3 regions of the Blautia sp. AM47-4 genome follow, and region 3 is predicted to be linked to each of the others. Evidence: predicted binding sites of a transcription regulator. Region 3 holds the regulator's gene; each other region holds the start of a gene.
What was found. Region 3 encodes NrdR, which represses ribonucleotide reductase genes. Its sites were predicted from a motif close to CACAANATNTTGTG; they were not measured.
Positions count from the first base shown of each region.

Region 1: the regulator NrdR is predicted to act here: its motif matches at 2,657-2,670, upstream of nrdD (anaerobic ribonucleoside-triphosphate reductase).
Region 2: the regulator NrdR is predicted to act here: its motif matches at 1,875-1,888, upstream of DW965_RS15035 (ribonucleoside triphosphate reductase).

Region 1 covers NZ_QUHY01000018.1:43,131-50,410, forward strand. Annotated here, with positions in the region: gene DW965_RS12445 (MATE family efflux transporter) at 1-402, shown strand, start outside; gene nrdD (anaerobic ribonucleoside-triphosphate reductase) at 500-2,635, opposite strand; gene dapF (diaminopimelate epimerase) at 2,807-3,655, opposite strand; gene DW965_RS12460 (hypothetical protein) at 3,861-5,186, shown strand; gene trxB (thioredoxin-disulfide reductase) at 5,246-6,166, shown strand; gene DW965_RS12470 (ABC transporter ATP-binding protein) at 6,740-7,280, opposite strand, start outside.
Region 2 covers NZ_QUHY01000027.1:5,033-12,312, reverse strand. Annotated here, with positions in the region: gene DW965_RS15035 (ribonucleoside triphosphate reductase) at 1-1,761, opposite strand, end outside; gene hflX (GTPase HflX) at 2,009-3,244, opposite strand; gene DW965_RS15025 (tetratricopeptide repeat protein) at 3,263-4,297, opposite strand; partial or broken gene glmM (phosphoglucosamine mutase) at 4,294-5,639, opposite strand; gene DW965_RS15015 (nucleotidyltransferase family protein) at 5,744-6,664, opposite strand; gene prfA (peptide chain release factor 1) at 6,757-7,280, opposite strand, start outside.
Region 3 covers NZ_QUHY01000006.1:65,147-72,426, reverse strand. Annotated here, with positions in the region: gene DW965_RS05800 (DUF5688 family protein) at 1-160, opposite strand, end outside; gene efp (elongation factor P) at 430-987, opposite strand; partial or broken gene DW965_RS05790 (YqeG family HAD IIIA-type phosphatase) at 1,072-1,595, opposite strand; gene DW965_RS05785 (patatin-like phospholipase family protein) at 1,670-2,557, opposite strand; gene DW965_RS05780 (citrate/2-methylcitrate synthase) at 2,662-4,020, opposite strand; gene DW965_RS05775 (DUF3786 domain-containing protein) at 4,151-4,786, opposite strand; gene nrdR (transcriptional regulator NrdR) at 4,800-5,252, opposite strand; gene DW965_RS05765 (YlmC/YmxH family sporulation protein) at 5,395-5,646, shown strand; gene DW965_RS05760 (acylphosphatase) at 5,647-5,952, opposite strand; gene DW965_RS05755 (GNAT family N-acetyltransferase) at 5,980-7,146, opposite strand.

The DNA.
Region 1 (7,280 bases), on a different contig from region 3:
CATCTCTCCATTGCCATCGGCATTGTGACCGGCGGCCTGCTGATGCTTATTTCCCCAGCCATCGTTCATTTTGCCCCACTTTCCGATACCGCAGCCGAGTACCTGCAGTACATGCTTCTCTTCTGCGGTCTGAACCTGATGGCACAATCGGTCAACACCACCGTTCTCGACGGTATCTTTTGTGCCGGAGGCGATGCGAAATTTGATATGCAGGGAAATATCGGCGCGATGTGGTGCTTTTCCGTACCGCTTGGTTTCCTCGCCGCGTTCTGGCTGAAGCTGCCGGTCATGGTTGTCTACTGTATCGTAAACCTCGATGAGATCGTGAAACTGCCTGCGGTTTATCTTCATTATAAAAAATACGTCTGGGTACGCAACATCACCCGCGATATCGAAGAATAATTGCCGAACTATAAAATCCCCTGCGGAAAATCCAAACCGAATGGATTTCCCGCAGGGGATTTCGTTCTTTTATCGTATTACAAATATCGCAATGATTTTACATCGATTTTCTCTCTGCAATTTCCGCCATCTTTGCTTCATTCAGACGTGTGTCGCCATGGACACGGCTGTAGGAAAGATAGCCGTTCATACGGTCGATCTTTGTCAGGTTCTTGGAACCGCAGACCGGGCAGACATCCATGTCGAGTTCCTGGTGGCCGCAGTCATCGCAGTAAGCCAGGGACAGGTTGACGCCCTCGTAGTAGCCAAGCTCCATCGCACGCTCGATCAGTGTCTTGATCGCGCCTTTGTTGTAGCCGACCGGATAGCGCACGTACTGGATTTTTCCGCCGTTGCAGAGCTCCCAGAAACGTCCCTCGAGATCCTGTTTCTGGATCGGGGTAATGTCCTCGGTTACGTGGCAGTGGAAACTGTTGCTCACATACGGGCGGTCCGAAACGTTGCGGACGATGCCGTACTGTTTGCGGAACTGCTCTATCTGCAGGCCGCACAGGGATTCTGCCGGTGTGCCGTAGATCGCATAGAGGATGCCGTCCTCTTTCTTAAACTCGGCAACCTTGTCGTTGATATATTTCAGCGTGTCAAGTGCGAACTGTCCGTCCTCAACAAGAGATTTTCCGTTGTACAGCTCCTGCAGCTCGTTCAGCGCCGTGATACCGAACGATGCGGTCATCGGCTTTAACAGCGGGCGGATCTTGTCGGACGGTTTTAAGTGACCGCCGTAGAAACCTCCCTCACAGTAAGCCAGCGGGTTCGTGGATGCACGCATCTCGCCGAGGTAATCGTAGGTCCGTTTGTGCAGATCGCGGATCATCTCGAGGTAGAAATCAAGCACTTCGTGGAAATCGCGGTTCTCGGAACGGGATTTTGCCAGGATCATCGGAAGATGAAGGGAAACGGCTCCGATGTTGAAACGTCCGACAAAGACCGGTTTGTCGTTCTCATCTGCCGGCTCCATGCCTCCGCGCTCGTACCACGGGCTAAGGAAAGCACGGCATCCCATCGGGCTGATGACTCTCTTGTATTTCTTGTACATCTCGGCGATGTAGCCCTCGCCGCTCATCGACAGCCAGTCCGGATACATGGTTTTAGAGGAACAGTCAAGTCCTGCCTCAAAGACATCTTCTGCGATGCCGCCCTCTCCGTGAATTGCCTTGTCATATAAGAAGACGATTTTCGGGAAGAGCACCGGCTTTTTGTGGCCTTTCTTGCCCTGTCCGTTTTTGTGGACCTCAAGAAGGGAGATGGAAATCATCTTCTCGAACATGCTCGTTCCAAGGCCGAGGGTCACGGTAACGAACGGATAATCACCGCGGGAAGATCCAACAGTGTTCAGTTTATACTCAATTCCCTGCCATCCCTGATCGCACTCTCTTCTTACTTTGTCGATCGCATACTCGATGGCTTTCTCCTGTGCACCCTCCCAGGATGCGTCGGTATATTTCAGGAACTCTTTTACGTAGTAATCGTAGCTCTTCTGTGCGTACGGAGCAAGGATCTTGTCCACCTCCGGCACGGTAAAGCCGCCGTACTGCTGTGCAGCGGTGCTGAGGACGATATCGCCCATGACATCAAATGCGGTGTCGAGTGTCTTCGGCTCGTTGTACCAGACATTTCCCATCTCGAAACCGCCTTTTAAAACGTTTCCGACATCGAACAGACAGCAGTTCATGGTATCGAGACGTGCGGACTGGTCGTGGATGTAGATGTAACCGTCCTTACAGGCCTGCAGCTCGTTGCGGTTCATGAAGAACTTGCGGTACAGCTCTTTGTTCAGCTCGTTGAAAATCAGGCTTCGCTTCGTTGCAACGAGGGCGCTGTCGGTGTTGGCATTGCTCTTGTCGCCGATGTAGCGGATGGACTGGCTCTTCGTGTAGACCTCGTCCATCATATGGATAAAATCAGTTTTGTAATTGCGGTAATCGCGGTAGCTTTTTGCCACAGCCGGGTTTACTTTTTCGAGTGCTCCCTCCACGATATTGTGCATATCGCTGATCGGAATTTCGGTCTTTCCAAGGGAATATACGTGCTCGGTTGCGAACTTACAGATAAAGTCAATCTCCTGCTGTGAGAAGGTATACAGGATTCTCTGTGCGGATTTATTTACGGCACGGACGATCTTCTGCGCGTCGAATTCTTCTTTGGTGCCGTCCTTTTTGATAATATAAACCATTGTGGTGTCCTCCAATTCAAACACTATATCTTGTGTGTCCCCCACCCTTTTCTTGTAGCGGGCACCACATATTGTAGCATGTTTCTTTTGAAAAGAAAAGGCATTTCCTGTAAGTTTTTATTTTCAGAATATTGCATACTGCTCTTTCGTGCAGACAGAAATCTGCATTTTTCAAATTCGTTCTGCAAGCGTTCCTTCAAAAACGGTCTCGGCCGGGCCGGTCAGAAGGACCTTATTTTTCGTCCGGTCCCATGTAACGAAAAGCCTGCCGCCGCGCAGTTCTACGGCAGTTTCTCCCTCCGAAACACAGCCGGAAAGCATCGCCGCGACGGCTGCCGCACACGCTCCCGTTCCGCAGGACAGCGTTTCACCGCTCCCACGTTCCCAGACTCTCATTTTTATTGTGTGTTGATCTAAAGTCTGGATAAACTCTGTATTGATACGGTCCGGGAAGCAGGAAAGGTGTTCAAAAGCGGAACCGGTCTTTGCAATGGATATTTTTTCCACATCTTCCACCGGAATCACCGCATGCGGATTTCCCATCGAAAGGCAGGTCATCGTATAATTTTCCCCGCACACGGTAATTTTATGCTCCAGCACATATTCCCCCAGAGAAACAACGGGGATCTGTGCGGCGCGGAATTCCGGCGTTCCCATCTCCACTGTCACCTGACAGATCTTATTCGGATTCTCCCCCGTCTGCAGATGAATCACACGGTTTCCGCTGCCGGTTTCGATAGTCAGCGTCGTTTTTCTCGTCAGCCCATGCTCGTACACGTATTTTCCCACACAGCGGATGCCGTTGCCGCACATCGCGCCCTTCGAGCCGTCGGCGTTGTACATTTCCATCGAAAAATCTGCTGTTTTGGATGCCCCGATCAGAATCAGCCCGTCCGCGCCGATGCCGAAATGGCGGTCACTTACCGCTTTTGCCAGCCGTCCCGGACTCTCCACCCGCTCCTCCATGGCATTTACATAGATATAATCATTTCCGCAGCCCTGCATTTTTGTAAAACGCATACACAGCCTCCTCCCAGACTTCTGCCCTTTCCAGTTCCTTACTAAATATGTATTCCGTACCGCGCTTTTGAAAAACCATTTTTCTCAAATCCGCTTCAGACATTGGAAAACGAAGCGGAATGTGATAGAATAGGGGGAACTGATATCGTTACTTACATGAAGTAACTCTCAAATATTTTTAACCATTTATTATGAGGAGGTTTTGATGAAAAAATACCGTTGGGTTTTAACAGCAGTATTTGCCGCTTTCCTCGTGGGAACGAGCGGCTGCGGAAAGAAAACAGAAACGATTCCGATCACAACCATCAGTCAGAGTACCGACGATGACGACCCCAAAGACAATCTGGCGGCCTCCGGCGATTCCGATGAGATTCCGGAATACGATGTGGATCTCTCGAAGAACCTGAACAGTTTTCAGCTTGCCATCTGGGGCGATACATACGAAGTTCCGGAATCCTACGCGGATTTTACAGCGCTTGGCTGGGTCTACAGCGGCGACGACACAAAGGAAATCCAGCCGGAATCCTTCTCAGAGGGCGAAAGCTTTGAAAAGGACGGAAACCAGATTACCGTCGATATTGCCAATCCGGACACCACGGCAAAGCCAGTGGCGGAATGCCTGATCGGAGGCATTCACATCGATACCTCGACCGCTGAGGGTCAGAATATCTATGTCGGCCTGCCGAACGGCGTCACCCTGCAGCAGTCGCTGATGGAGGATGTGGAAAGCATCTACGGTGCGCCAAAGGACCGTTATGAGGCCGATACCTCTGTGCAGTTCACGTATGAGTACGGGCTGTACCAGACGATCACGCTCGGCTTCGATAACGAAACGGGAATTCTGTATTCCCTCGATATGCAGAACTTTACGACCACGGCTGATGCAGAAGCGCTCGATGGTGTCAGCGATGCCACAACACCGGAAGTGGAGGCCTACCAGGCACCGGAAGCCGACAGCAGTAAAATCAACGACTGGACCGTCCGCTTTGACGATGTACTCTATCATCTTCCCGTTCCGGTCAGTGAACTTCTGGACCACGACTGGACCGTCAATACGAAAGAGTCCGATACGGCCGTTTTAAACGGAAAATACGGCTACGTCACGCTGGAAAAGGGCGGTCAGAAGCTTTACTGCACCGTACATAATTACGGCGCGGAGGCGACGACAGTACGCAACTGTTTTGTTACTTCGCTGTACGGCGATCTCGATACGACAAAGATTCCGATTTCAATCACAAACGGCATCACGCTCGGCACTTCCGAGAGCGATTTTCTGGCGAAGGCAGGGGATGCCAAATCAGAAAAAACGGAAAAAGAGGATAGTAACCTGACACTCTACACATTCTATAGTGATGACGAAAAGCTGGACTACACTGAAATCGGCATCGACAACGATCTGAAGCTGGTACGCAGCATCAAGGTGGTTCACAACCAGCCGGAAGCGCCGGAAGAAGAAGCCAAAAAAACTTCCGCGGAAGATTCATCTTCCGTTTCCGACAGTCAGGAACCGTCCGAAACACCGGCTCCGTAACGATACTTTCAGAAAAATGGCTGCATGGCAGCTTACTACAGACGAAAACGAGGATTTTTATGGAAAACTTATACGACGTTATCATCATCGGCTCCGGCCCGGCGGGTCTTTCTGCCGCGATTTATGCGAAACGCGCAAAGCTCTCCTCTCTTACGATTGAGGCAAACTTTGCAAGCGGCGGCCAGGTGCTGAATACCTATGAAGTAGACAACTATCCCGGCCTTCCGGGCATCAGCGGCATGGATCTCGGAAGCACGCTGCGCGCACACGCTGAAAAAATGGGCGCGGAATTTTCCCGTGAGCGTGTGAAGGAGCTTGTTCTTGACGAAGAGATCAAGATTGTCCGCACGAGAAAAAATGAGTATCATGCCAAAACGGTCATTCTTGCAACCGGTGCGGAGCACCGCGCGTTAAATGTACCTGGTGAAAAGGAGCTCTCCGGCATGGGCGTCTCTTACTGTGCAACGTGTGACGGCGCATTTTTCAAAGACAAAACCGTTGCCGTTATCGGCGGCGGCGATGTCGCCGTGGAGGATGCGATTTTCCTTGCCAGAACGTGCAAAAAGGTTTACGTGATCCACCGCCGCGATGAACTGCGGGCAGCCGGTGTTCTCCAGGATGCACTGCTGGCACTGCCGAATGTGGAAATGGTGTGGGATACGGTTGTGGATTCCATCGAAGGAAACGAGATGGTGTCCGGCGTGAAGGTAACGAACAAAAAGGCAGGGGAAGCCGGTGTGATCACGGTAGACGGCGTGTTTATTGCCGTCGGCATCGTTCCGGTCTCCGCACTGATCGCAGGCATCGTAGAAACCGATGAGGCTGGCTACATCAAAGCCGGCGAAGACGGTGTGACGAGCGTGCCGGGCGTGTTCGCCGCAGGCGATGTCCGCACGAAGCAGCTCCGTCAGATCATCACTGCAGCCGCCGACGGCGCGAACTGTGTGACTTCGGTAGAGAAATATCTGATCAGCCACTGATGGCTTCTTTCGAATAGAATACGGCAAAAGCAGGCATTCTTCGTATTGTACGGAGAACTGCCTGCTTTTTTCTGTTTTTCCGTAGTTTCTGAAATCTGAAAAACCTTTCATGTCAGTCGTGTAAAACTTTAAAACCTCTTTTTGTCGAAATTGCACAAAGAAACCGGTTTTTTCCCACACGGGCCAATTTTATAAACATCCCGTCCACAAGTTATCCACATAGTTAACCACCGAAAACATGCCTAAAAACAAGTTATACACCGAGTTATCCACATTATCCACGAAAAACGGTGTGGAAAGCATGTGTTTAAATCTTGCGAAATCAGAACGCGTGTTTTGGTCATAACAGAGAAAACCGTTATTTCGCCAAAAGATTTTATAAAGCACTTGACTTTTTAAGTGTCAATCTCTGTTGGTTTTTGACTTGAATTGTGTGAATTTTTCGTACAATTTAATATTACATTTTTCGTGTTCTTTTGCTGTTTTTACAATGGCTGCAAAAAGAAAATCTCCTGTTCGGAAAACGATTGTTTCGTTCCCAGACAGGAGATTTTGATTGGATTTTTCTTTGTTTTACTCTGCCAGCTTTCCAAGCCGCTTTGCTTCTGCCCTCAGCTCTTCGATCCGGCGGTTGCACATGCCCACCGGGACGCCGGTGTCGATGACACGTTCACAGCTCTTCATCAGCTCGCAGGCGCGGGCAAATGCCTCGTCGCTGATCTCCTGGAACGGTGCTTCGGTTACCGTCTCCATCGCCAGAATGCGGGCGAGCTGGTAATCGATATCGTTCGTATACAGGACGCCTGCCGCAAACGGGACATTTTCCTTCTGCAGTTTCCGGAACACCGGGATTCCCGTTCCGCCGCCTGCGAGGACAAAGACGCGCGGTGTTCCCTCCGGCCGCGGCAGCTCGATGCTTCCGAAGCACGGGTCAAACGAACCATTGTCAATCTCGTATAGTTCGCGGATGATATCCTCGCGGAAAATTGTCTCCGGTGCGCCGAAATGGGAAATAGCATCGCCCTTGACGCAGATGATCTTATCTGAAATTTTCTGTGCCAGATCGATCTCATGCAGCGACATGATGACGGTGATGCCCTTCTCCTTTGCCATG
Region 2 (7,280 bases), on a different contig from region 3:
CAGATCATCCTGAATATCAAGCGCAGAGAAAATATCCTCGGTATAGTCCACCGGCAGATGGGAGCTGTTGGTGTAGTACGGGGTATCTCCCTCATGGCCTGCGGTCTTGATATCCGGCCATTTTGCACGGTCGTGTTTTGCCAGACGGTATGCGGTCGACTCCGCCGGAGTTGCCTCAAGGTTGTACAGATCGCCGTACTCCTCCTGGTAATCAGAAAGACGCTCTCTCATATGGTTCAGAACTTCTTTCGTAAACTGCTGTGTCTTCGGATCCTCCAGACCCTTTCCGAGCCATGCGGCATTTAAGCCGGCCTCGTTCATACCGATCAGACCGATGGTTGAGAAGTGGTTCTCAAACGTTCCAAGGTACCGTTTCGTATATGGATACAGTCCCTCGTCCAGGAGGCGGGTAATGACCTCACGTTTCGTCTTTAACGAACGTGCGGCAATATCCATCATATGATCGAGACGGCGGTAGAACTCTTTCTCATCTTTGGACTGATATGCGATACGCGGCATATTGATAGTGACAACGCCGACCGATCCGGTGCTCTCGCCGGAACCGAAGAATCCGCCGGTTTTCTTTCGAAGCTCACGCAGATCCAGGCGGAGACGGCAGCACATGGAGCGCACGTCGCTTGGTTTCATATCGCTGTTGATGTAGTTGGAGAAGTACGGGGTACCGTATTTTGCAGTCATTTCGAACAGCAGACGGTTATTCTCCGTATCGGACCAGTCAAAATCGGATGTGATGGAGTAGGTCGGGATCGGGTACTGGAAGCCTCTTCCGTTGGCATCTCCCTCGATCATCGTCTCGATGAACGCTTTGTTGACCATATCCATCTCTTTTTTACAGTCTTTGTACTTGAAGTCCATCTCCTTGCCGCCGACGATCGCCGGAAGCTCCGCGAGGTCATCCGGTACGGTCCAGTCGAGTGTGATGTTGGAGAACGGTGCCTGGCTTCCCCAGCGGCTCGGTGTGTTGACGCCGTAGATAAACGCCTCGATGCACTTCTTCACTTCGCCGTAGCTTAAGTTGTCCACTTTGACGAACGGCGCCAGATACGTATCAAATGAAGAAAATGCCTGCGCACCTGCCCACTCGTTCTGCATAATGCCGAGGAAGTTGACCATCTGGTTGCACAGAACCGAAAGATGTCTTGCCGGAGAAGAAGTAATCTTTCCGTTGATGCCGCCAAGTCCTTCTTTGATGAGCTGTTTTAACGACCATCCTGCACAGTAGCCGGTCAGCATCGACAGGTCGTGGATGTGAATATCCGCGTTGCGGTGTGCCTCGGCGATCTCGTCATCATAAATCTCTGATAACCAGTAGTTGGCTGTGATCGCGCCGGAATTGCTTAAGATCAGACCGCCGACAGAATACGTTACGGTCGAATTCTCTTTGACACGCCAGTCCTCTACTTTTACGTAGCTGTCCACGATCTCTTTGTAGTCTACGATCGTCGATTTCATGTTGCGGATTTTTTCCCTCTGCTTGCGGTACAGAATGTAAGCTTTTGCCACTTCTGCGTAGCCGCACTGGATCAGCACGTTCTCCACGCTGTCCTGAATTGCCTCCACTGAAATTTTTCCGTCTTTGATCTTGGACTGAAAGTCCGCTGTTACGCGCAGTGCCAGCATCTGAAGCATGTCATCGCTGAACTGCATATCTTTTGCGCCGAATGCTTTTCCAATCGCATCGGTAATCTTTTTCATCTGGAACTCTGCAATCGTTCCGTCTCTCTTTTCTACCTGAAACATGGAATCCCTCCTGTTAATTCAACCGTTTCTGCAAGGCCTTTTTAAGGTTCCACTCTTTGCAGTGTCTGAACCATATGATAGCAGAGCATGTTCCTCCCGTCAATAGTAAAAAGTACCATATCTAGTGTGAAATTTTCTAACATCACTAGATATGGTACTTTTACTTGTATTCTGTCCCTTCCATTTTTCGGCGCTGTACGGCGCTTAAAGGGATGTACTGCCGTTTTTAAGCCCGCTTGCCATACCTCTATACCCTCGGATAGATATCCTTCGGTACATAGGCTTTTACGCGGATGCCTTCCGGCAGATATTCTTCTTCGAGCAGAATTCCGTATCCGCGGATCAGTGAAATCGTTCCCGCCTTATCGTACGGATAGAGGCGCTCGATATAGATTTTTCCCTCCATCATCCACGAGGAGAGTAAATTTTTGAGGTCTTCGAGTCCCTGTCCTGTTTTGGCAGAGACCGCAAGGCTCGCGTCTGCCCGGAAATCTTTTACAACCATCGGGGCGAGAAGCTTATCCTGCTTGTTCAGCAGGGTGACGATCTTTTTGTCCTCAACTTTCAGTTCCCGCAGCGTATCGTACACGACCTGCATCTGCAGCTCCATCTGCGGATTTGACGTATCCACAACGTGGAGAATATAGTCGGCATACCGTGCTTCCTCCAGCGTACTGCGGAATGCATCGATCAGATGATGTGGCAGCTTATTGATAAATCCAACCGTATCGGTCAGCAGGATTTCCTGTCCATCCGGAAGGGTCAGTGACCGCGTCGTCGTATCCAGCGTGGAAAACAGCATTGCATCTGCCAGAATTTCCGATCCTGTCAGTGCATTTAAAAGACTGCTCTTTCCCGCTGACGTATAGCCTACGAGCGCCGCTACCGGGATTTTGGAACGTTTTCTGCCTTCACGAAGGAGCTCTCTGTGCTGGCGTACTTCCTCAAGCTCACGTTTTAACTGCGTAATACGCGTGCGGATCAGGCGCCGGTCGGTTTCCAGCTTTTTCTCTCCCGGTCCTCTCGTACCGATTCCGCCGCCGAGACGGGAAAGCGATGTGCCAAGGCCGGAAAGTCGGGACGCACGGTACTTTAACTGGGCCAGCTCAACCTGGATTTTACCCTCGCTGCTCACGGCGCGCGCCGCAAAGATATCCAGGATCAAAAGCGTACGGTCCATGATCTTGCATTCCAGTGCTTCCTCCAGCCCTTTTAACTGGATCGAGGAGAGCTCATCGTCGCAGATGATGCCCGTCGCATCGCAGGCGCGCACCAGAATTTTCAATTCCTCTAATTTTCCTTTTCCGATGTACGTTCCCGGATGAATGGCCTCTCGCACCTGCACCAGGCGGCCCTCCACCTTCGCACCGGCGGTGCTGGCCAGTTCCGCCAGCTCGTCGAGCGATTCTTCTGCGTTTGCGCCGCCGTTTTCCTGTACGCCGACCAGAATCACGCGCTCCTGTTCTTCTCTTAAATCAAACAATCCAACTTCCTCCGTCTGTTATCGGTTCTGGAGAAACGTATTTTCCCGCTGCGCCGCGGTGTTTTCCGGGTATGCTGCCAGAAAATCCGCCATCAGCGACTTCGCGGTATCAAAATCCGCCCGTTTTTCATAGGATACAATCTGGTTGAACAGCAGATTTTCCCGGTCGGAATCCTCTGCCGTTTTGAGTCCTTCCTCGATATACGAGAGTGCACTGTCCGTGTCGTTTTCCGCAAGTGCGCAGAGCGCCAGCCCGTTGTTTGCTGCCGCCGCAAAGCCATCTGTCGAAAGATACGAAGAAAACAGTGCTTTCGCCTCGTCGTTCTGACCATTGGAAAGGTAAACCTCGCCGAGCATTTCCATCGCCGCGCTGCTGCCGTCCTTCATTGCCTTCGAGAACGCTTTGACCGCCTCGTCCTGCTCCTCCAGATAGTAGTATGCGCAGCCGATGTTATAATAATCCTCGGTCGTTTTCGGCTCAATCTTCACTGCCGCTTCGAGGTAACGGTCTCCGTCCGCCTTCATGCTGCTCTCCTGATACAGCTCGTAAATGTCAAGGCAGAGCTGATAGCTCTCCTTCGTCTCCACTGCCGCATCAAAATCCACCTTCGCCTGCTCGTAATTCTTCTGCAGGAAGTACGCGCGTCCCCTAAGGAACAGCGCATCGGCATCGGCCTTTTCTTCCTGAATATTGGTGCAGATCTCAATGGCTCCATCCAGATCTCCGGCCTGTACGCAGGTTTCCGCCTCGTAATACATGACATCGCGCGAAAACTCCGCGTCTTTGTGCTTCATGCTCGAAAGACTGCTCTTGAAAGCCTCTTTTGCCTTGTCATACTCCTGGCTTTTCAGATAAGCGATGCCGAGCGACCGGTAGCTCTCCGCCAGTCGGTCGCCTGCCTTTACGGCTCCCTCCAGCATCGCAATCGACGTTACGTAGTCCTTCTGTTCGAGCGCCTCGATGCCCTTTTTATAAAGCTTTGAATTTTTATTTTCACAGCCGCCAAGCACCATTGCCGCCGCCAGAAAAAAGATTACCAGTCTTTTTTTCATTCTGTCACAAGTCCTTCTTTATGCATCACAGAAACAACCTGGTCTACGTATTTTGCACACGTTGCGTCGTCCGGTGCTTCCACCATGACACGGATCACCGGCTCGGTGCCGCTCTCTCTTACGAGGATGCGTCCGTCATCGCCCAGGGCCTCTGCTACGTCTTCTACTGCTTTCTGTACTGCCGGGTTGGCCTTTGCAGCTGCTTTGTTTGCCACGCGGACATTCTTTAAGAGCTGCGGGTAAATCACTACCTCGGCTGTCAGGGTGCTGAGCGGGAGTTTCTTATCCATCAGCACTTCCATCACCATCAGGGAGGTCAGGATTCCGTCACCGGTCGTCGCGTGCTTGCTGAAAATGATGTGGCCGGACTGCTCTCCGCCGAGAGAATAGCCGTTTGCCATCATGTTCTCGCACACGTATTTGTCGCCGACTGCCGTCTTCTCATACCGGATACCGGCGCGGTCACACGCTTTGTAAAGACCGAGGTTTGACATGATCGTGGTCACGATCGTATCTCCGTTTAACTGGCCTTTTTCTTTTAAGTATTTACCGCAGACGTACATGATCAGGTCTCCGTCTACCACATTTCCCAGGTCATCGACAGCGATGCAGCGGTCTGCGTCTCCGTCGTAGGCAAATCCGACATCGAGGTGTTTCTCTCTTACGTATTTCTGAAGCTCTTCGATGTGGGTGGAACCACAGCCGCGGTTGATGTTTGTTCCGTCCGGCTCGTTGTGGATCACATATGTCTTGGCGCCGATGGCATCAAACACGCTCTTGGCTACGGAAGAGGCACTTCCGTTGGAGCAGTCGAGTCCGACTCTCATGTTTTAAAGGATTTTGTCGGAATCGAGATCAGGTGTCCGATGTAGCGGTTTCTTCCGGCTGCAAAATCCACGGTGCGTCCGATGTCTTCTCTCGTTGCGAACGGGATCTTCGGTGTTCCGTCGTCGATGTAGGCTTCGATCTGCGCTTCGATGTCGGCTTCCAGTTTCTGTCCCAGGCCGTTGATGACTTTGATTCCATTGTCATAGAACGGGTTGTGGCTGGCGGAGATCATAATTCCGCAGTCAAAGTTTTCGGTACGGACAACATAGGAAACGCTCGGTGTGGTCGTTACGTGCAGCAGATAAGCGTCTGCTCCCGATGCGGTCAGTCCTGCTACCAGCGAATATTCGAACATGTAGCTGGAGCGTCTGGTGTCTTTTCCAATGACGATCTGTGCTTTGTGGTCTTTTCCGAAATACCATCCGAGGAATCTTCCCACTTTATATGCATGCTCAACCGTCAGATCAATGTTTGCTTCTCCGCGAAATCCATCTGTTCCAAAATATTTACCCATGGTATGCTCCTTTCCCCTTTCGGGCAGAAAGCGTGTCTGAAATTTTTTGCAATCATTCAAACACGCTTTTTCTGGTTATTCACTCAAATAACAAAATATCGTAATTAGTCGTACAGCTTCTCGCTGTATACGCCGTCCGCAATCAGTTTGCGGAATGCTTCTGTTACGGAAGCTTTGTCTTCCTGATACGTTACGCCGAACCACTCTGCGTCGGTCGGAAGAACTTTTACTTCTGCTTTTCCTGCGTGCAGCAGCTCGTCGATGTAGATCGGAAGGAGGTACTCGCCTTTTACATCTCCCTCTTTCTGTGCAGAAAGGAATTCAACAAAGCCTTTCTCCAGAAGATCAATGAACTCCGGCTGCAGTCCCCACATGTTCATGGAAACAAGGGAGTTTTTGTCGATCGGATCAACCGTTCCGTCTTCTTTTTCAACGCCTGCGCCCTCTGCGGTCTTTACGATGTTTTTCGTCTCGTTGACACCGGTCAGGTTTCCGTTTTCATCAACGACGCAGACACCTCTTGTAACACCGCCGTTGTCACTTAAGGTGTTTCCAAGCACGAATCCTGCCATGGAGATCGGCATAACTTCATCCACATCATGCTCCTGTACGAGGTAGTCGTGCAGTTTTACGAACGGATCTTTTCCGTAATAGTCATCAGCATTGATAACAGCAAACGGCTCTTTTACAAGACCTTTGCAGGCAAGAACGGCCTGGCCGGTTCCCCACGGTTTGGTACGGCCTTCCGGTTTTGCAAAGCCTGCCGGCAGATCATCGAGCTCCTGGAATGCATATTCCACCTCTGTGATTTTGCTGATGCGGTTGCCGATGACTTCCTTGAAATCTTTCTCCAGATCCTTGCGGATGATGAAGACTACTTTGTTGAAGCCGGCTTCCAGTGCATCGTGGATGGAATAATCCATGATGATCTCCCCGTTTGGTCCTACTGGCTCAAGCTGTTTGATTCCCTTTCCAAATCTGCTGCCGATTCCGGCTGCCATGATCACAAGTGCTGTTTTCTTCATAGCGTTTTCCCTTTCTCTTTTCCCCTTTTTTCTCCTGTTTATTCTATCAACAATCGATCCTGTAGACCAATCGTGATTCGCAGCGTTTATTATTATGCTTCTTCCTGCATGCTGCTCAGCTTTGCGGCCTGATCGGCTGCAATCAGACTGTCGATGATTTCATCCAGATCGCCGTTCATGATGGCGTCCAGTTTGTATAAGGTCAGTTTGATTCTGTGATCCGTCACACGTCCCTGCGGGAAGTTGTACGTACGGATCTTCTCGGAGCGGTCTCCCGTTCCGACCTGGCTCTTTCGAAGCTCGGCCATCTCATCGTGCTGTTTCTGCTGCTCTAAGTCGTACAGACGGGCACGCAGAATCTTCAGTGCCTTGTCCTTATTCTTTAACTGTGATTTCTCATCCTGGCAGGAAATGACGATGCCGCTCGGGAAGTGGGTCAGACGGACTGCTGAGTCGGTCGTATTGACACACTGGCCGCCGTTTCCGGAAGCACGGAATACATCGAATTTGTAATCTTTCGGGTCGATCTGTACTTCGACGTCGTCCACCTCCGGCATGATCGCTACGGTCATGGTTGAGGTATGGATTCTTCCGCCGGACTCGGTTTCCGGCACAC
Region 3 (7,280 bases):
AGATCGTCGGTGCAATCCAGTCCTTCTTTCTGCTGATGACAAACGCCTCTTTTTCGATACCGTTCAGCTTCTGCACCGATTCTACCTTCACCTCAAAATCATCGCCGGCTTTTCTTTTCAGCAGCGCGGCAAGCTGCTCTTTGAACATCTGATAGTCCATTTTTTCCCACCTTTCCTGTTTGATTGCCTTTTGTATTTTTGCTTTACGGAACAAAAAAAGCTCCGGAAAACACAACTTAAAAACCTCTGTACAAATCTGTATATGCCAGAGATTCGTTGGTTCGCGGAACTTCGAACGATGAGAAAAACGGGCCCGGGCTGCTTCCGACAGCCTTTATCAGCCATTTTTCAGACGAATATTCTATTTATTTAGAAAACCATGTCCGCCACAAAGAAAGTTGTGACGGACAACGGCGGGAACATTCTTACTTATACACGGGACAGATATTCACCTGTTCTGGTATCAATTTTGATTTTGTCTCCCTGGTTTACGAACAGCGGAACGCTTACGGTAGCACCAGTCTCAACGGTAGCCGGTTTGGAAGCACCCTGTGCAGTATCTCCCTTGAAGCCTGGCTCAGTCTCGGTGATCTCAAGCTCTACAAACAGAGGCGGCTCGATTGCGAATACATTTCCGTTGTAGGAACATACTTTAACCATTTCGTTTTCTTTTACGAATTTCAGAGCATCTCCGATGGTCTCTTCGTTCAGAGCGATCTGCTCATAGTTTTCTACGTTCATGAAGTAGAATAAATCGCCATCGCTGTACAGATACTGCATGTCTACACGCTCGATACGAGCCTGCGGGAATTTCTCGGTCGGACGGAAGGTACGCTCTACTACACCACCGTTGATGACATTTTTTAATTTGGTTCTTACGAATGCAGCTCCTTTACCAGGTTTTACATGCTGAAATTCAAGAATCTGAACGACCTGACCATCGATCTCGAGGGTAACGCCGTTTCTAAAATCTCCTGCTGAAATCATTCTGATTTTTCCTCCTTAACATAGTACGATGCGCCAAATGCGCACCATAGGCTTATCTTATAATATAATATTTTTCCCGATTTTTCAACTGTTTTTTTTCGTAATCCTGCCGCGGGCCAGATCACGCTCATAAAAGAACAGTACAATGTGTTCCAGATACCGTTTCAGAACGATCTGAATTTCCTCTTTCGGATCGATCGGCTCGGTCAGAATATTGTAAAGTCCGGTCCGTTTTGCACCGTACACATCGGTGAAAAGCTGATCCCCGACAAAGACCGCCTGCTCCTCTTTGATCCCCATTCTCCGGCATGCTCCTGGTAGTTTTTCACCGAAGGCTTGTGCGCATTTTCGATATAGATAGAACCGACCGCATCGGCAAACGGAGCCACGCGCGGTTTCTGATTGTTGGAAAGCAGACAGGTGGAAAAACCAGTCTCCCGGAGAGACGCAAAGAACGCAGCCGCCTCCTTCGTCGCCGGCGCACCGTGCGGAACAAGCGTATTATCGATATCAAAAATCACGCCCCGGTATCCTTTCCGGTACAGATCCGCGTAATCGATCGTATAGGCACTTTTTTCTCTCCGGTCCGGGTAAAACATCCGCATCAGTATAGTTCCCCGGTTCTTCTGGTTTTTTCCACTCATCTTCTTTCTCCAATCCTCTTTTCGTTTATACAGTAACTTTATTCTTCTTTCAGAAACTCCTGCAGAGCCTCAAAATTTGCTTTCATCTGGTCATAGCCGTGCTGGTAAAATTCCCGCAGCCTCTCCTCGTCCTTTTCGAGACGCGATACCGCCGGTATCTCCGGGCGGATCACAAAGACGGAGCCTTCTTCTTCCCATTTTTCGATGCATTCGAGCACCTGGTTATAATGTTTCGCGCGGTTTACAAGCGCACGCACGAGATTCGGGTATTTGCGGAATGCCGCCACATACAGCTCCCAGCCTCTCGTCCCCTCTTTTTTGCGGTAACCGAAATTCCGTGTCAGAATAATGACATTTTTTCGGTGTCCCGTCTTTAAGGAACGAATAATCGGGATCGAATCGGCAACACCGCCGTCGACGTACTCGTTTCCGTCGATCTCCACCATCGGGCAGGCGATCGGCATGCTCGATGATGCACGGCCAATTGCAAGCAGACGTTCTTTATTTTCGCGGTCATCCAGATATTCCGCGCGTCCCGTCTCACAGTTTGTCACAACCAGCTCACACGTCTGCGGCGATGCAAAATACGTATCAAAATCAAATGGAAAAACCTCATACGGATACCGTTCGAACACCATATCCATGTCGAGCAGTGCTTTTTTCTCAACGATTGTCTTGATATTCTTATTGACGTAGCGGTTTTTCTCATCCGTGACAATCATACAGTCCCTCGTTCTGCCAATCTGGCGCGATACATAGTCCAGCGCATTGCAGGCTCCGGCGGAAACGCCGATCACATGAGGGATATAATACTCCTGCTCCATCAGAAAGTCCAGCGCTCCTGCTGTAAAGACGCCGCGATTGGCCCCTCCTTCCAGTATGACTGCTCCGGATTTTGTTATGCTGTAATTTTTTGTCTCATTCATTCTCCTGCACTCTCCTATTTTTCACAATGACACATTACTTCCCGCACAGAGCAATGCCGGAGCAGATCGGAAAATCCCGACACGCTCCGGCCCTTCTGCCTGTTTTATCTGTTTTCCAGCGGAACATAGTCCACTTCATCTTTGACACTCTTGTACGCCGGGCGGATGATCTTGTCGGTGTTGATCAGTTCCTCCATCCGGTGTGCACTCCAGCCGACGATACGCGCGCAGGCGAACATCGGGGTGTAGAGCTCCAGCGGAAGATCCAGCATGCTGTAAACGAAGCCGCTGTAGAAGTCGACGTTTGCGGATACACCTTTGTAAATATGGCGCTCCTCGCCGATGATCTTCGGAGCCAGTTCCTCGACCATAGCGTACAGCCGGTAATCTTTCTCTCTGTGTTTTTCTTTTGCCAGCTGCTCAACGAAGGTTTTGAAGATGCGCGCACGCGGGTCGGAAATGGAGTAAACCGCATGGCCCATACCGTAAATCAGACCTTTCTGGTCGAACGCCTCTTTGTGCAGCAGCTTTCTTAAGTAATTCGATACTTCTTCCTCATCCGTCCAGTCTTTGACGTGTGACTTCATATCGTCGAACATCCGCACAACCTTGATGTTTGCACCGCCGTGCTTCGGTCCCTTTAAGGAGCCGAGCGCCGCTGCAATTACGGAGTACGTATCGGTTCCGGAAGAAGAAACAACATGTGTTGTAAAGGTCGAGTTGTTACCGCCGCCGTGCTCCATGTGGAGGACGAGGGCAAGATCGAGGATCTTCGCCTCCAGCGGGGTGTATTTCTGATCCGGACGGAGCATCAGCAGAATGTTTTCTGCGGTGGAAAGCTTCTTCGACGGATTGTGGATATATAAACTTTTTCCCTTGATATAATGGTTGTACGCCTGATAGCCATAGACGGACAGCATCGGGAAAACAGAAATCAGGTTAATGCACTGGCGAAGCACATTCGGAAGGGAGGTATCATCTGCGTGGTTGTCGTACGCGTACAGGGTCAGAACGCTTCGGGACAGAGTGTTCATCATGTCCTTGGTCGGCGCTTTCATAACAACGTCACGCACAAAGTTCTTCGGCAGGGACTGCTGCTGTTTTAAGATTGTCTTAAAATGATTGAGCTGCTCTTCATTCGGCAGATTTCCAAATAAGAGCAGATACGCAACTTCTTCGAATCCCATACGGTTTTCACTTAAAAAGCCCTGGGTCAGTTTTTCCACGTTGATGCCGCGGTAGTACAGACGTCCGTCACACGGCGTTTTGACGCCGTTAATGATATCCGAAGACACAACGTTTGAAATCTGTGTCAGTCCCGCAAGGACGCCAACGCCGTTGATATCGCGCAGTCCGCGTTTTACATCGTATTGCCCATACAGCGAAACATCCATTTTGGAGTTATCCAGACAGATGTTTGTCAGTTCCTCTATTTCCGGTGTTACTTTCATGCTAAAAGCCATATGCATTCCCCTTTCTCTTCTCTTTTTTTACTCACTTTCGCTCATTATAGCATTAAACCAGGGGATTCGTATACTGAAATTTTTATAAACATTCGAAAAATTTTCGTAAGATTTTGTCTCACAAAAGGTATCAGGCTTCTGTTTTACATGCATCGAAGGCTTGATCCAGTGCGTCCAGGAAATCTCCCATCACGTAATACAGCGTCTCAAACCGCAGATAATCGAGGACGTTTTCATCCCACATAAACTTCAGCACCGGCGGGAATTCCTCATCGGACTCCCAGAACTGGAAGACGAGCGGCAGAAACGGAAAGACATGAAAAACAAAAGCAGCGTCTCCCGGGAAATATGGTTTTCCGCCAAGGGAAACGCATGCTTTTTTCAGCTGTTCCACATGCCCGTCATACCGTGCGGCGCGGCTGTCGTGAACGCCGGACGCAATCGTGCGGCCTTTGATCGTTCCCTTTAAGGAACTGGTACGCGCATACGTGCCGGCGAGCACAATCTCCTTCTTTCCGCAGCAGAGCAGGTCGAAAATCGTCAGCGTCTCATTGAAACTGCCCTGATGTACATGAAGAAAATGGTCTTTTGAGCCCTCTGCAACGCCGGTATGGCGGTTCACTCTCCATTCTTCAAAAAGATACGGCACATAGAAATAATCGTCATCAAACGCAAAGCCATACTTTCCTTCGATCTCCTTCTGATCGTATGTCAGAAAACGTTCCTGCATCTGATCACGCATTTTAATATAGTTCGACACTTCCATTTTTTGCCTCCCGCTATTTGTCGAGCATCTTTTTCAGCTCGTCCATGAACGTGTTGACGTCCTTGAACTCACGGTAAATCGACGCAAAGCGGACGTACGCCACCTGATCCAGGTCTTTTAAGTAATGCATGACCTTCTCTCCGATCACAGAGCTTGGAATCTCGCGTTCCTCGCCGTTGAAAAGCTCCGTCTCCACCTTGTTGACCATCTCGTTGATCTTCTCGGCGGACACCGGCCGTTTGTGGCAGGCGCGCAGGATGCCGGTCTCGATTTTCGAGCGGTCATACTGCTCGCGGTTCATATCTTTTTTGATGACGATCAAAGGGATCGTCTCCACTTTTTCGTATGTCGTAAAGCGTCTGCCGCAGACATCGCACATCCGGCGGCGGCGGATCGCATTGCTGTCTTCAATCGGGCGTGAATCCACAACCCGGGTATTATCCTGATTACAAAATGGACATCTCATATCTTTCGTCCTCGTTTCTAAATAAGTATTTCGGAAAGTTTTCTACTTTTACAGTATACGCATTTTTCCGTGAAATTCAAGTCAACTGCAGCAACATTTTCGCATATGTTTTTCCATAGGAATCAGTAAAAAGGAGCACCGCATGCGCGTTGTAGATCTCCGCCAGAAAGAAGTTATCAATATCTGCACCTGCAAAACGCTCGGCTGTCCGATTGATGTGGAATTCAATCCAAAAACGGGACATCTTACCGGACTCGTTCTTCCGGGTCCTGTGAAATTCTGCGGCTTTTTCTGCCACGGCGAGGATTTTGTGATCCCATGGGACCGCATCTGCCAGATCGGCAACGATATCATTCTCGTCGAAATTCCGGAAAAAGAGAAAAAACAGCCCTGATCAACGGATATGAAAACCGAATTCCGATTCCAGCGGAATCTTCGTCCATTTTGCATCCGTGATTTCGATGTAGCTGGAGGTGCGGATCCTTTTGATCATCTCCGTGATCGTCTCCTCATCACCCTGCACCTCCATCTCCACCGTCTCATCCCAGCAGTTTCTCACCCAGCCTGTCAGCCCGAGCTGGTAGGCAGCATAATACGCCCGGTAACGGAACCCCACGCCCTGCACCTGGCCGTAGAAAATCACATGGTACCGGATTTCTTCTTTTTCGTCTCTTCTGTCTCGTTTCGCTGTCTCGTTCATATTTCTCTGCCTCCCAACAGTCATTGCCTAAAATTCGTCTGCCGTCGCACAGTACAGCGGAAGCGGGAACCAGTCGGATGGAATGTTCTTCCAGATTTCAGATGGAACCTTGCTTCCCTTACTTGCCAGCGGTGAAAGAAGCAGTTCCTGCGCCTGCTCCCGGTTGAGTACATCTGCCCCCGGATGGGCTTCCCGTGTCACGGTCACAGTTCCATCTTTTACCGTCACGGTCAGCGGCTGTCCCTCCAGTACGGCAGACCACGTTCCATCGCTGATGCCCATCGTCTCTGCTTTCATGGTCAGCATTGCCTCGATGACGTCTGCAAACTCAAAAATGCGGTACATCGCGGAACCGCAGCGCTCTTTTGTGAAGCCTTCGCAGACTTCCGATAACGCTGCTGCTTTTCCGGTCTCATACACCGGAATGGAAATGAAAAGAGAGTCAAGCGCATTTTCTTTTAAATAAGCGGCAAGTGCAGGAACGAAATCCTGTTCCTCCAACACTTCTGCTTCCACAACCTGGTTTCCGCCGCAAAGTGCCAGATATCCGATCCGCTCACCGTTTTTCCAGATTGCAATTGCCTGCTCGCCGAACGTTTTCAGGCAGGCTTTCACATCCTCTCTTACCACGTAAAGCGGTTTTTCCTCATTCAGCTTCTTTGCAAAGGCTGCCGCCTCTTCGTCCGCTTCGCCGTTTTCCGGAAACAGCGGCGCAAAGGTGTAAGCGGAGAGTTCCCCGTTTTTCCAGGTATGGCGCACATTTGCCACATCCAGGTAAAACGTGTATTTTTCACTTCCCGGCGTAAAGCCAAAGTAGGCATACCGCTGTCTCTGGCCGTCCAGTGCCAGAAGATCACACGTTCCTTCCAGATCCGTAATCCAGTCGCCAAGAAGACGCTTCATGTGGCCTTCGCCCCTTGCCTTTGGATGCACGGAAACGCTTCCCACATATCCTGCGCGGAGCAGCTTACCCCCTGCTGCCATTTGCTGCGGAAGCACCGCAATCTCGGCCCGGAGTCTGCCGTTTTCCGCAACAGCGACGCGGTGGATCCGTGCCATTTCCGGTCCTGCCTGATAAACCCTTGGAATTAACTGCTCAAAGTCGTGCGGACGGTGTGCCGTGCTGAACACGTAGTTTGCAAGTTCGATGCAGTCCTCCCACTCTTCCGGCTTTGCAAGTCTGTACTCTGTCATAATGTAAAAACCTCCTGATCCTAAAAACCCTTTTGTTTTTGCTCTTCTTTTTCTCTATCCTAACGGATTTTTGTCCTTTTGTCACGAAAATTCCGAACAAATTGCAATATTTTTGCTATATCTGGTAAAAAAAA